3 regions of the Mesorhizobium sp. RCAM 05104 genome follow, and region 3 is predicted to be linked to each of the others. Evidence: riboswitches for the same ligand, from Rfam matches in the RefSeq annotation. Region 3 holds a riboswitch; each other region holds the start of a gene.

Region 1 (3,271 bases), 1.1 Mb from region 3:
GACCAACGGCATCATCAAGGGCGCGATGAACCTCATCGATCCAAAGCGCGCCGAACTGCTCTACAGCCGCATGGGCCCGGCGATCGAAGCGTCCGGCGGCAGCGCCGGCAACACGGCAGCCGGCGTCGCCAGCTTCGGCGGTCGCGCCGCCTTCTTCGGCAAGGTCTCCAACGATGCGCTCGGCGAGATTTATGCCCACGATATCCATGCGCAGGGCGTCGCCTTCGACACCAGGCCGCTCAAGGGCGAGCCGCCGACGGCGCGCTCGATGATCTTCGTCACGCCGGACGGCGAGCGCTCGATGAACACCTATCTCGGCGCCGCCGTCGAGCTCGGGCCCGAGGACGTCGAGGCCGACAAGGCCTCGGGCGCCGCGGTTACCTATTTCGAAGGCTATCTGTGGGACCCGCCGCGCGCCAAGGAGGCGATCCGGCAGACGGCCATGCTGGCGCACGCTGCCGGGCGCGAAGTGTCGATGACCTTGTCGGATTCGTTCTGCGTCGACCGCTACCGCGACGAGTTCCTCGAGCTGATGCGCTCGGGCACGGTCGACATCGTCTTTGCCAACAGCCACGAGATCAAGTCGCTCTATCAGACATCGTCCTTCGACGAGGCGCTGGCCAAGATCCGCAAGGACTGCAGAATAGCCGCCGTGACCCGCTCGGAAAAAGGCTCGGTGATCGTGCGCGGCGACGAGACCGTGGTCATCCAGGCGACCGCGATCAAGGAACTGGTCGACACGACAGGCGCCGGCGATCTTTACGCCGCCGGTTTCCTGCATGGCTACACGCAAGGCCGCGACCTCAAGACCTGCGGCGACCTCGGCTCACTGGCGGCCGGACTGGTGATCGAGCAGATCGGCCCAAGGCCACGGCAGAATTTGCGCCGCGAGGCGGAACAGGCGGGGCTGCGTCAGGCGGACATCTCGAGGAGTAGCTGCTCACCTCCCCCTTATGCAGGCGGTCCAGGCGAGCGCGGATAAATCAAAATGTCGCACGCGCATCCGCCGGTTTTCCGCTGTGTTTCAAGTTGCCGAAATTCAGACTTTGACGCCACCTGCCGGTAGCAGTCTAGGATCTTGATCATCACGACGCCGAGGCCTGCCGCAAGTCGCTCAAGAGCCGGGATCATGTGATTGGCTGATTTGCCGGCCCCTTATCGGCATCCACAGCCTCCTGGAGAGCGACTGGAAGGCAACAGCTGACGACAACGATCCAAGCGATTTTGGGCAACATTGCCCACAAGTTAAAGACGCGATCACATAACCACATAAACATTTCTTTATGCGGCATTGACAAGAGAGTGGGCTGCTGTGATTGTCTGCGCGTCGTGGTTCTCCGTACGGCGTTGCCACAGCGGAGCTAAGAGGGAAGCCGGTGCGATGCCGGCGCTGCCCCCGCAACTGTTAGCGGCGAGCCCACCCCTAATGTCACTGAGGAAAACAGCCTCGGGAAGACGGGCAGAGGCTATGACCCGCGAGCCAGGAGACCTGCCACGGCGAGCAACGTCCACGGGCGGGGTGTCTCGGTGGTCGCGGCAGCCGGCGTTCGTGCCGGCCTGCTAGCGCCTTCGGTGTCCCCACGGCCCAACCATCGGGGTATGACATGACCATCTCTCAGCAGATTCCTGTAGCAACGCTCGGTATGCCGCGTATCGGTCGCAGGCGAGAACTGAAATTCGCGCTTGAAAGCTACTGGTCCGGAAAATCTTCCGCTGCCGACCTTCTGACGACGGCGAAGGCCCTCCGTGCCGCCAGTTGGAGGGAGCAGCAAGATCGCGGCGTATCAAAAATCCCGTCGAACGACTTCTCACTCTACGACCATGTGCTCGACACCGCGGCCATGGTCGGTGCCGTGCCATCCCGCTACGGTTGGAAGGGCGGCGAGGTCCCACTCGACATCTACTTCGCGATGGCGCGCGGCAAGCAAGGTGAGACCGCGGGTTGTGGACATGCCGGCCACGAGCATGCGGCTCAGGGGCACCGCTTAACCGCATTGGAAATGACCAAATGGTTCGACACTAACTATCATTTCATGGTGCCGGAGCTGACCGAACAGACCTTCGCCCTCTTGTCTGCGAAACCGGTCGACCACTTCCTCGAAGCCAAAGCCCTCGATATTCACACACGCCCAGTCATCCTTGGACCGGTCACCTTCCTCAAGCTGGCAAAAACACCTGCCGAAGGTTTCAATCCGATAGCGCTCCTGCCGCGGCTGCTGCCTGTATACGAGCAACTCCTGCGCAGGCTAAAGCTCTCGGGAGCCGACTGGGTGCAGATTGATGAGCCAGCGCTTGTGCTCGATCTTAACCCGAACGAACGAGCTGCGTTCGAGTTCGCCTACGGCCAGCTGTCGAAAGCCGCGCCCGAGTTGAAGGTCATGCTGGCTACCTATTTCGGACCGCTGGGAGACAACCTCGAGACCGCGATTTCTCTGCCCGTGGCGGGCCTGCATCTCGATCTCGTGCGCGCTCCCGAGCAGTTGGAGACGGTTGGTCGGCTCACACCGAAGGATCTGGTGCTCTCGCTTGGCTTGATCGACGGCCGCAACGTCTGGCGCGCGAACCTGCCTGCGATTCTCGACCGCATCAAGCCGATCGTCGCAGGCTGGCCCCTGGACCGTGTCGAGATCGCGCCTTCCTGCTCGATGCTTCATGTGCCGATCGACCTGCGGATGGAGACCGCGCTCGATGTGGACGTCAGATCCTGGCTGGCATTCGCGGCCCAGAAGATCGATGAGCTGGTCGTGCTGGCCCAGGCCTTGTCGGAAGGCAGGGAGGCCGCAGCAGGCGCATTGAAAGCTTCTGCCGAGGCGGCCGCCGCGCGCGCAACGTCCACAAAGGTCCATAATCCGCTCGTTGAGGGGCGGATCATCAGCATCGACGCCATGAAGCAACGAAAGAGCGCATTTGCCCAGCATTCCAGAGTCCAGGCTGGCACGCTCGGCCTGCCGCCATTCCCAACGACGACCATCGGGTCCTTCCCGCAGACGCCGGAGGTGCGCAAGGCGCGCTCCGCTCATGCGAAGGCGAGCTGAGCTATGTCGATTACGAGACCTTCCTGAAGAAGGAGACCGAGGCTGCTATTCGTTGGCAGGAGGAGATCGGCCTGGACGTGCTGGTGCACGGTGAGTTCGAACGAAACGACATGGTGCAGCATTTCGGCGAGCAACTGTCCGGCCTCGCCTTCACCCAGCATGGCTGGGTGCAAAGCTATGGCTCCCGCTACGCACGCCCTCCCATCATCTTCGGCGACGTATCGCGGCCCAATCCG
Region 2 (3,271 bases), 2.1 Mb from region 3:
AGGATGATTTTGGCGTGGCGGGCGACGCTGTCGACCCAGAGGTCGACGGACATCGGATGGCGCAGGTCACGAAGTGCGGCCAGCCGCATCGAGGGCAGGCGGGCGGCATCCGCCTTCCACGCCGCCGCCAGCCCGGCGAGATCGCTGTCGGTGAAGGACAGCGCCACGACATCCGCCGGCGTCTGCCGCAGATCGACCGGCTCGGCGAGGTCGTCGAGAGAGGCGGAGGTCGTGGTGAGGATGTGCATGGCGTTAAAATCAGCCGGCGAGGATACGCTCGATCGCCGGGCGGTTCAGCCCCTTCAGGCCGATGACGACGAGGCGAGAGCGGCGGTCGTCCGCTGCGGTCCAGGCGCGGTCATAGTAATGATTGACGCGCGGCCCGACGGCCTGCAGCAAAAGCCGCATCGGCTTGCCGCCGACCTCGACGAAGCCTTTTACACGCAACACGTTTTCTTCCTCGGCTGCGGTGGCGACCCGTTTTGCCAGCTCTTCCGGGTTGGCGATCGAGGAAATATCGATGACGAAGCTGTCGAAGTCGTCATGCTCGTGGTCGAGCTCGTCGTCGTGGTGGGTCTTGCGGTTTTCGATGTCGTCCTCGACGGCGAGGCCGAGGCCGAGCAGCACCGAGGGATCGACCTTGCCCTGCGAGGTCGGCACGATCTTCACGGCGCGGGCGATGTGCTCATTGATGATGGCGTTGGCGCGGGCGGAGCCGGCGGCGTCCATCAGATCGCTTTTCGACAGGATGATGAGGTCAGCGCAGGCGATCTGGTCCTCGAACACCTCCTCGACCGGGTCGTCGTGATCGAGCGTCCCATCCTGAGCGCGCTGCGCCTGAAGTGCGTCCATGTCGTTGGCGACGCGGCCTTCGGCCAGCGCCGGGCCGTCGACCACCGCGATGACGCCATCGACCGTCACCCGGCTCTTCACCGTCGGCCACTGAAAGGCCTGGACCAGCGGCTTGGGCAAAGCCAAGCCGGAGGTCTCGATCAGGATATGGTCGACCTTCGGCGTCAGCGACAGGATCTGGTCGAGCGCCGGCACGAAATCATCGGCGACAGTGCAGCAGATGCAGCCATTGGCCAGCTCAACGATGTTTTCCTCGGGGCAGGTGTCGATGCCGCAACCCTTCAGGATTTCGCCGTCGATGCCGATGTCGCCGAACTCGTTGACGATGATGGCGATGCGCTTGCCGCCAGCGTTTTCCAGGAGATGGCGGATCAGCGTCGTCTTGCCGGCGCCGAGGAAGCCGGTGACGACAGTGCAGGGAACACGGGAGACGGAGGCTGTCATATCTGGTCCTTCAGCATGTCGAGGGGAGGAATGCGGGCCACGAGGCCGCGCTTGAGGGAATCAGGACGGCCCCGCCATGGGATGAGGCCATCCGTCGAGGTGGCGAAGAGCTTTGCGCCGGTGACGAGATCGGCGCCGCTGGTCGCGCTCAGGTCGCCGAAGACGTAGCTCCAGCAGCCGTCGCGCAGGATCGCGGCACTCAGCCGGCGCTTGCAATTGCCGAGGCATTCAACGCTGCGGATGCGGATATTGTCGCCCGAGGCGGCGTGGCGTGTGTCGTCCGCAAGCAATTCGCCGGCACGGGGGTGGGCGTCGGAACCGGTTTCGTCGCGACAGGAGGCGCAGACGATCACGGTAACGCCGGTCCAGGCGTCATCGGACAATACGTCCGCTGTCTCAGCCGAAAAACTGCTGTCGCGTTCCAAATCAGGGCTCCTTGCCCGGAAAACCCGCCAGGCGATCGGATTCTTTATCTCTCAGACGGCAGGTCTCCTGGCTCGCGGGTCATCGCCTCGGGTGCCGCCTTCCCGGGAACATCCCAGTGGTTTTCGGCCCAGGCTCGTCGCTTACAGTTGCGGGGACAGCCGCGGATTTGAAATCTTGCGATCCCGCACCGCATTCCCTCTTGGCTCCTCCCTTTGCCGAGAGGAGACCGTCTGGACCGGATTTAGGCTTGTAGGGACAGCCGTGTCAACGCACGTCTACGACGCGGCAATGTCGGCAAGTGGCTGTCCGAGGTCGCCCGCAGGCGTCACTTCAATGCGTTCGAGGCCTAGCCAGCCCTGCATCTGCTTCAATTCCTCGAACAGCTGGGAGGCGGTTTCGGCGAGTGCACCTGGCTCCGCATAGGCCGCATGGACACGCAGGACACTGGCCGGACGATCGGCCTTGAGGTCGACGCGGGCCACGATCCTGTCGCCGAGCAGGAACGGCAGGACGTAGTAGCCGTACTGCCGCTTTTCCGCCGGCGTGTAGATCTCGATGCGATAGTGGAAATCGAACAACCGCTCCGAGCGCGAGCGTTCGAAAACGACCGGATCGAACGGAGCCAGCAAGGCGCGCGCCTCGATTTTTCGCGGCACGCGGGCATCCCTATGAAGGTAAGCCGGCTTGTCCCAGCCTTCGACGCGCACCGGCAACAGCTCGCCGAGTTCGACCAGTTCCTCCAGCCGGCCTTTCATGTCGGCGGGCGACAGGCGGAAATAGTCGCGCAGGTCGCCGGCCGTCGCCACGCCGTGGGCACGAGCGGAAATGCGCAGCAGCTCGCGGTGCGCGTCCTCGGCGGCTGGCACCGGCAGATCGAGGATCGCCTGCGGCAGCACGCGCTCGGGCAGATCATAGAAGCGCTCGAATCCGCGACGGTGCGCCGTGGTGATGCGGCCGGCCCAGAACAGCCATTCGAAGGCGTGCTTGGCATGGCTCCAGCCCCACCAGCCGCCCGAGCCTTTCTGGCCTTCCAGTGCCGAGGCGGCGATCGGGCCGCGCTCGACGACCGCGCGGTAGATCTCTTCGACATAGGCGGCGTGCTCGCGGCCCCATTTGGCCAGACCCGAATACATTTCATCGCCGCGCTCGGCCCGCTGCATGCGCCAGCGCATCAGCGGGTATGTCTCGACCGGCAGGAAGGAGGCCTCATGCGCCCAGTATTCGAACACGGTGCGTTTGCGCGTCACCGCGGCGTTGTCGAGCAAGGCGAGCGGGTAGGGGCCAAGTCGCGAATAAAGCGGCATGTAATGCGCGCGCACCACGGCGCTCACGGAATCGATCTGCAGCAGGCCGGTGCGGGCAAGCACGCGGGCCAGATGCCGTCGATCGGGCGTGGCGGCCGGCCTGGCGTCGGCAAACCCCTGGGCGGCGAGTGCTATGCGCCGGGCCGTGGGAAGCGCGATTTTTTCCTTCATGCTGATGCGACTCTAACCGGGTTCGAGCTGGCAGGGATCGTGATTCCGCGGCGATGCTAGCAGGGTTTTGGCGG
Region 3 (3,271 bases):
GTCGGGACGAGTTCCATCCTCGATCATGATCGTGTCCAAAAACCGGTGAGGCAAGACCATCGTTCGGGCCGCGCCTCAGTCCGCGTCGAGCGGCTCCGTTCCGACCGGCTTGCCGTCGCGCGACAGCCTTATCTTCTCGACCTTGTCCTCCGCGGCCTTCAGCAACCGGTCGCAATGCGCCTTCAGCGCCTCGCCGCGCTCATAAATCCTGATCGACTGATCGAGCGGCACGTCGCCGCGCTCCAGATCATCGACGATCTTCTCCAACGCGTCGAGTGCCTGTTCGAAGCTCATCGCCTTGACGTCTTCGTTGGTCTCACCAGCCATCATTCATCCTTTCATCAGTCGCCCGACATGGGCGGCGACCGAAAATGCCAGTCCCTGCAGATCGTAACCACCCTCGAGCAGGCTGACGAGCCGGTTGCCGCTGTGGCGCGTGGCGCGCTGCATCAGCTGGCCTGTCGCCCAGTCGAAGTCGTCCTCGGTCAGATTGATCTCGGCCAGCGGATCACGGTGATGCGCGTCGAAACCGGCCGAAATGATGATCAGGTCCGGCGCGAAATCGTCGAGCGCCGGAAGCACGCGCGACAGGAAGGCATCGCGAAACACCTCGCTGCCGGTCCGCGGCGCCAGTGGCGCGTTGATGATGTTGCCGGCACCGGTTTCGTTCTTTGCCCCTGTGCCGGGATAAAGCGGCATCTGGTGCGTCGAACAATAGAGCACGGAGGGATCGTCCCAGAAAATGTCCTGCGTGCCGTTGCCGTGATGCACGTCCCAATCGACGATGGCGACACGCTCGGCGTCGAATTTCTTCTGCGCATAGCGCGCCGCGATCGCCGCGGTGTTGAAGAGGCAGAAACCCATCGCCGTCGTCTTCTCGGCGTGATGGCCTGGCGGCCGGGCGGCGACGAAGGCATTGTCGGCGCGGCCCGTGAAGACGTCGTCGACGGCGGCATTGGCGGCGCCGATCGCCGTGATCGCTGCCTGCCAGCTCTTCGGGCTGGCGGTGGTGTCGGCGTCGATGCGGGCGATACCCTCGTCGGGAATGGCGGCGCGGACACGCGCGACGAAATCAGCGGGATGCGCGTAGAGGATGGTCGCCTCGTCACCTTCCGGCGCCTTGATGCGGTCGAGCGCGGCAAATGCCTCATCGTCCAGCACGCGCTCGATGGCGCGCAAGCGGTCCGGCCGCTCGGGATGGCCGGGGGGCGTGATGTGCTCGAGGAAGATCGGATGGGTGTAGAGACGGGTAACCATCGTCCTAATCTAGTGGCCCGGATCGACAAAGGCCATGAGCAGGCGGCTGATGGCTGGGGAAAATCACGCCTGCGTCCATTGGTGTCGCTGCGGGCATTGGCGTCGCCGGCGCTTCGGCGTAAGGTCGCCGTCACTGCCTGGTGCCCGCCGCAAGCGGGAGAATCGGGAACACGGTTGAACTCCGTGGCGTGCCCAACGCTGTGAGGGGGACCGCGCCGGTAAATGCCACTGTCGATGACGGGAAGGCGCCGGACGCGGGTTGATCCCGAGCCAGAAGACCGGCCTGGCAGGCATCGTCATCCGCATGGTCAGGCGGCTGGCATTGATTGCAATCGCAAGGGGACAAGCGATGCCGGAACACATGACCGCACCTGTTGGCGACGGATTTGATCAGTTGGCGCGCGATGCGGTTTATCGCGCCATGTTCACGCGGCGGGATGTGCGCAGCCATTTCCTTCCCACCGCGCTCGACGATGACGTGCTGGCGCGGCTGCTCCTTGCCGCCCACCATGCGCCGTCGGTCGGCTTCATGCAGCCATGGAATTTCATCGTCATCCGCGACGCCAAACGACGGGAAAAGGTGCGCGACCTGTTCCTGGCGGCGCGCGAGCAGGAGCTGCCGGCCATCGAGGCAGAACGGCAAACGCTGTACCGCAAGCTCAAGCTGGAAGGCATTTGCGAAAGCGCACTCAACATCTGCATCACCTGCGACCGTGAGCGCTCGAAGGATTCACCGCTGGGACGCTGGCACAATCCGGAGATGGATCTCTACAGCACGGTCTGCGCGGTGCAGAATTTCTGGCTGGCGGCGCGCACCGAAGGCGTCGGTGTCGGCTGGGTTAGCATCATCGAGGCGCAGGCGCTGAAAAGCCTGCTGTCCATTCCCGAGCATGTGACGCCTGTTGCCTATCTCTGCGTCGGCCGCGTTTCCGAGTTCGCCCCCAAACCGGACCTCGAAACACATGGCTGGGGCCGCCGGCTGCCGCTGCCGGAGCTGATCATGAGCGAGACGTTTTGCGGGCAAGGCGAAGCGCTGCTCAAATCGACCGTGGCGCGCCTCAACACCGTCGATGCTACGGCGGCGATCGCAAGCCCCGCTGATCAGCGTGTCGCGCCGGCCGCGCCCCAGCGCGAGCCGCCGAAGGAGGCCAGCGCCTTGTCCTTGAGCTCCCTGAACTTCGACGATGCCTCGGCCAGCCGGGCGTCCCAGTCGGGATCGGGCACCTGGCCGGCAATGGTCTTGAAGTAGACTTGCATCAGGCAGGCGATGGCGAAGGGTTCGATGAAGGCCGCCTTGAAGGCCCAGGCGAAGACGATGGCGAGCACGAAGGCCCAGCCGGCGAGCTGCCCAGGCATCATGAAGAGAATGGCGGCGGCAGGGGCCAGCATCAGCAGGAAGATGACGAAGGACACGCCCCACATGATGACCGCCAGCCAGACGGCGTTCTTGACCATGATCTTGCCATTCTGGGCGTAGAGCACGACGCCTTGCCGCGCCGTCTCGAAAGGCGAGGCGGAATTGATGCGGATGTTGTAGCCGAGGATGATCTCGTCAACATAGGTCAGCGACAGGCGGATCACCGTGTTGATGAAGGAGACCAGGCCGTTCAACCCCGGGATCGGCAGGAAGGCGGCGATGCCGCCGAGCAGGCCGGTGATGGCGCGGATGGCGCCCTTGACCAGCTGGTCGACGACGAAAAGGATGTTGGCTTCGGCAAAACGCTGGGTGACGACTTGCCTGGCATAGGCGATCTGGTCCTGGCCGTCGGGAATGTCGCGGCCGTCGATCAGATGGACCATGACGGCGACATGGCCGGCCTTGACGACGTAGAGGATGTATTCGCGGATCCAGTAGACGGCAATCGAAACGACGCCGAAACCGACCACGCCTCCCCACAAGGCAAACGACAACGGCCCGTCAGGATCGGTGGAAATATGGCCGACGCCATAGCCGACGGAGGCGCCGGTGCCGGTCGCCACGATATAGGCCAGCGTGATACCGAAATAGACGATC

Evidence for each region. A riboswitch is a leader RNA that binds a small molecule or an ion and turns the genes downstream of it on or off. The one in region 3 is predicted to bind cobalamin.
Region 1: it holds a riboswitch for cobalamin, as region 3 does, so the genes downstream of both, metE (5-methyltetrahydropteroyltriglutamate--homocysteine S-methyltransferase) here and bluB (5,6-dimethylbenzimidazole synthase) in region 3, are expected to answer to the same signal.
Region 2: it holds a riboswitch for cobalamin, as region 3 does, so the genes downstream of both, AC56QP_RS31315 (DUF1636 family protein) here and bluB (5,6-dimethylbenzimidazole synthase) in region 3, are expected to answer to the same signal.

What each region holds. Positions count from the first base shown of each region.
Region 1 is NZ_CM185033.1:2,373,321-2,376,591, forward strand. Features, by position in the region: partial or broken gene AC56QP_RS11815 (adenosine kinase) at 1-910, shown strand, start outside; cobalamin riboswitch at 1,314-1,511, shown strand; partial or broken gene metE (5-methyltetrahydropteroyltriglutamate--homocysteine S-methyltransferase) at 1,605-3,271, shown strand, end outside.
Region 2 is NZ_CM185033.1:6,400,939-6,404,209, forward strand. Features, by position in the region: gene cobN (cobaltochelatase subunit CobN) at 1-248, opposite strand, end outside; gene cobW (cobalamin biosynthesis protein CobW) at 259-1,296, opposite strand; gene AC56QP_RS31315 (DUF1636 family protein) at 1,293-1,721, opposite strand; cobalamin riboswitch at 1,762-1,968, opposite strand; gene AC56QP_RS31320 (winged helix-turn-helix domain-containing protein) at 1,998-3,197, opposite strand.
Region 3 is NZ_CM185033.1:1,307,892-1,311,162, forward strand. Features, by position in the region: gene AC56QP_RS06775 (exodeoxyribonuclease VII small subunit) at 76-327, opposite strand; gene AC56QP_RS06780 (histone deacetylase family protein) at 331-1,257, opposite strand; cobalamin riboswitch at 1,379-1,558, shown strand; partial or broken gene bluB (5,6-dimethylbenzimidazole synthase) at 1,619-2,236, shown strand; gene AC56QP_RS06790 (hypothetical protein) at 2,359-3,271, opposite strand, start outside.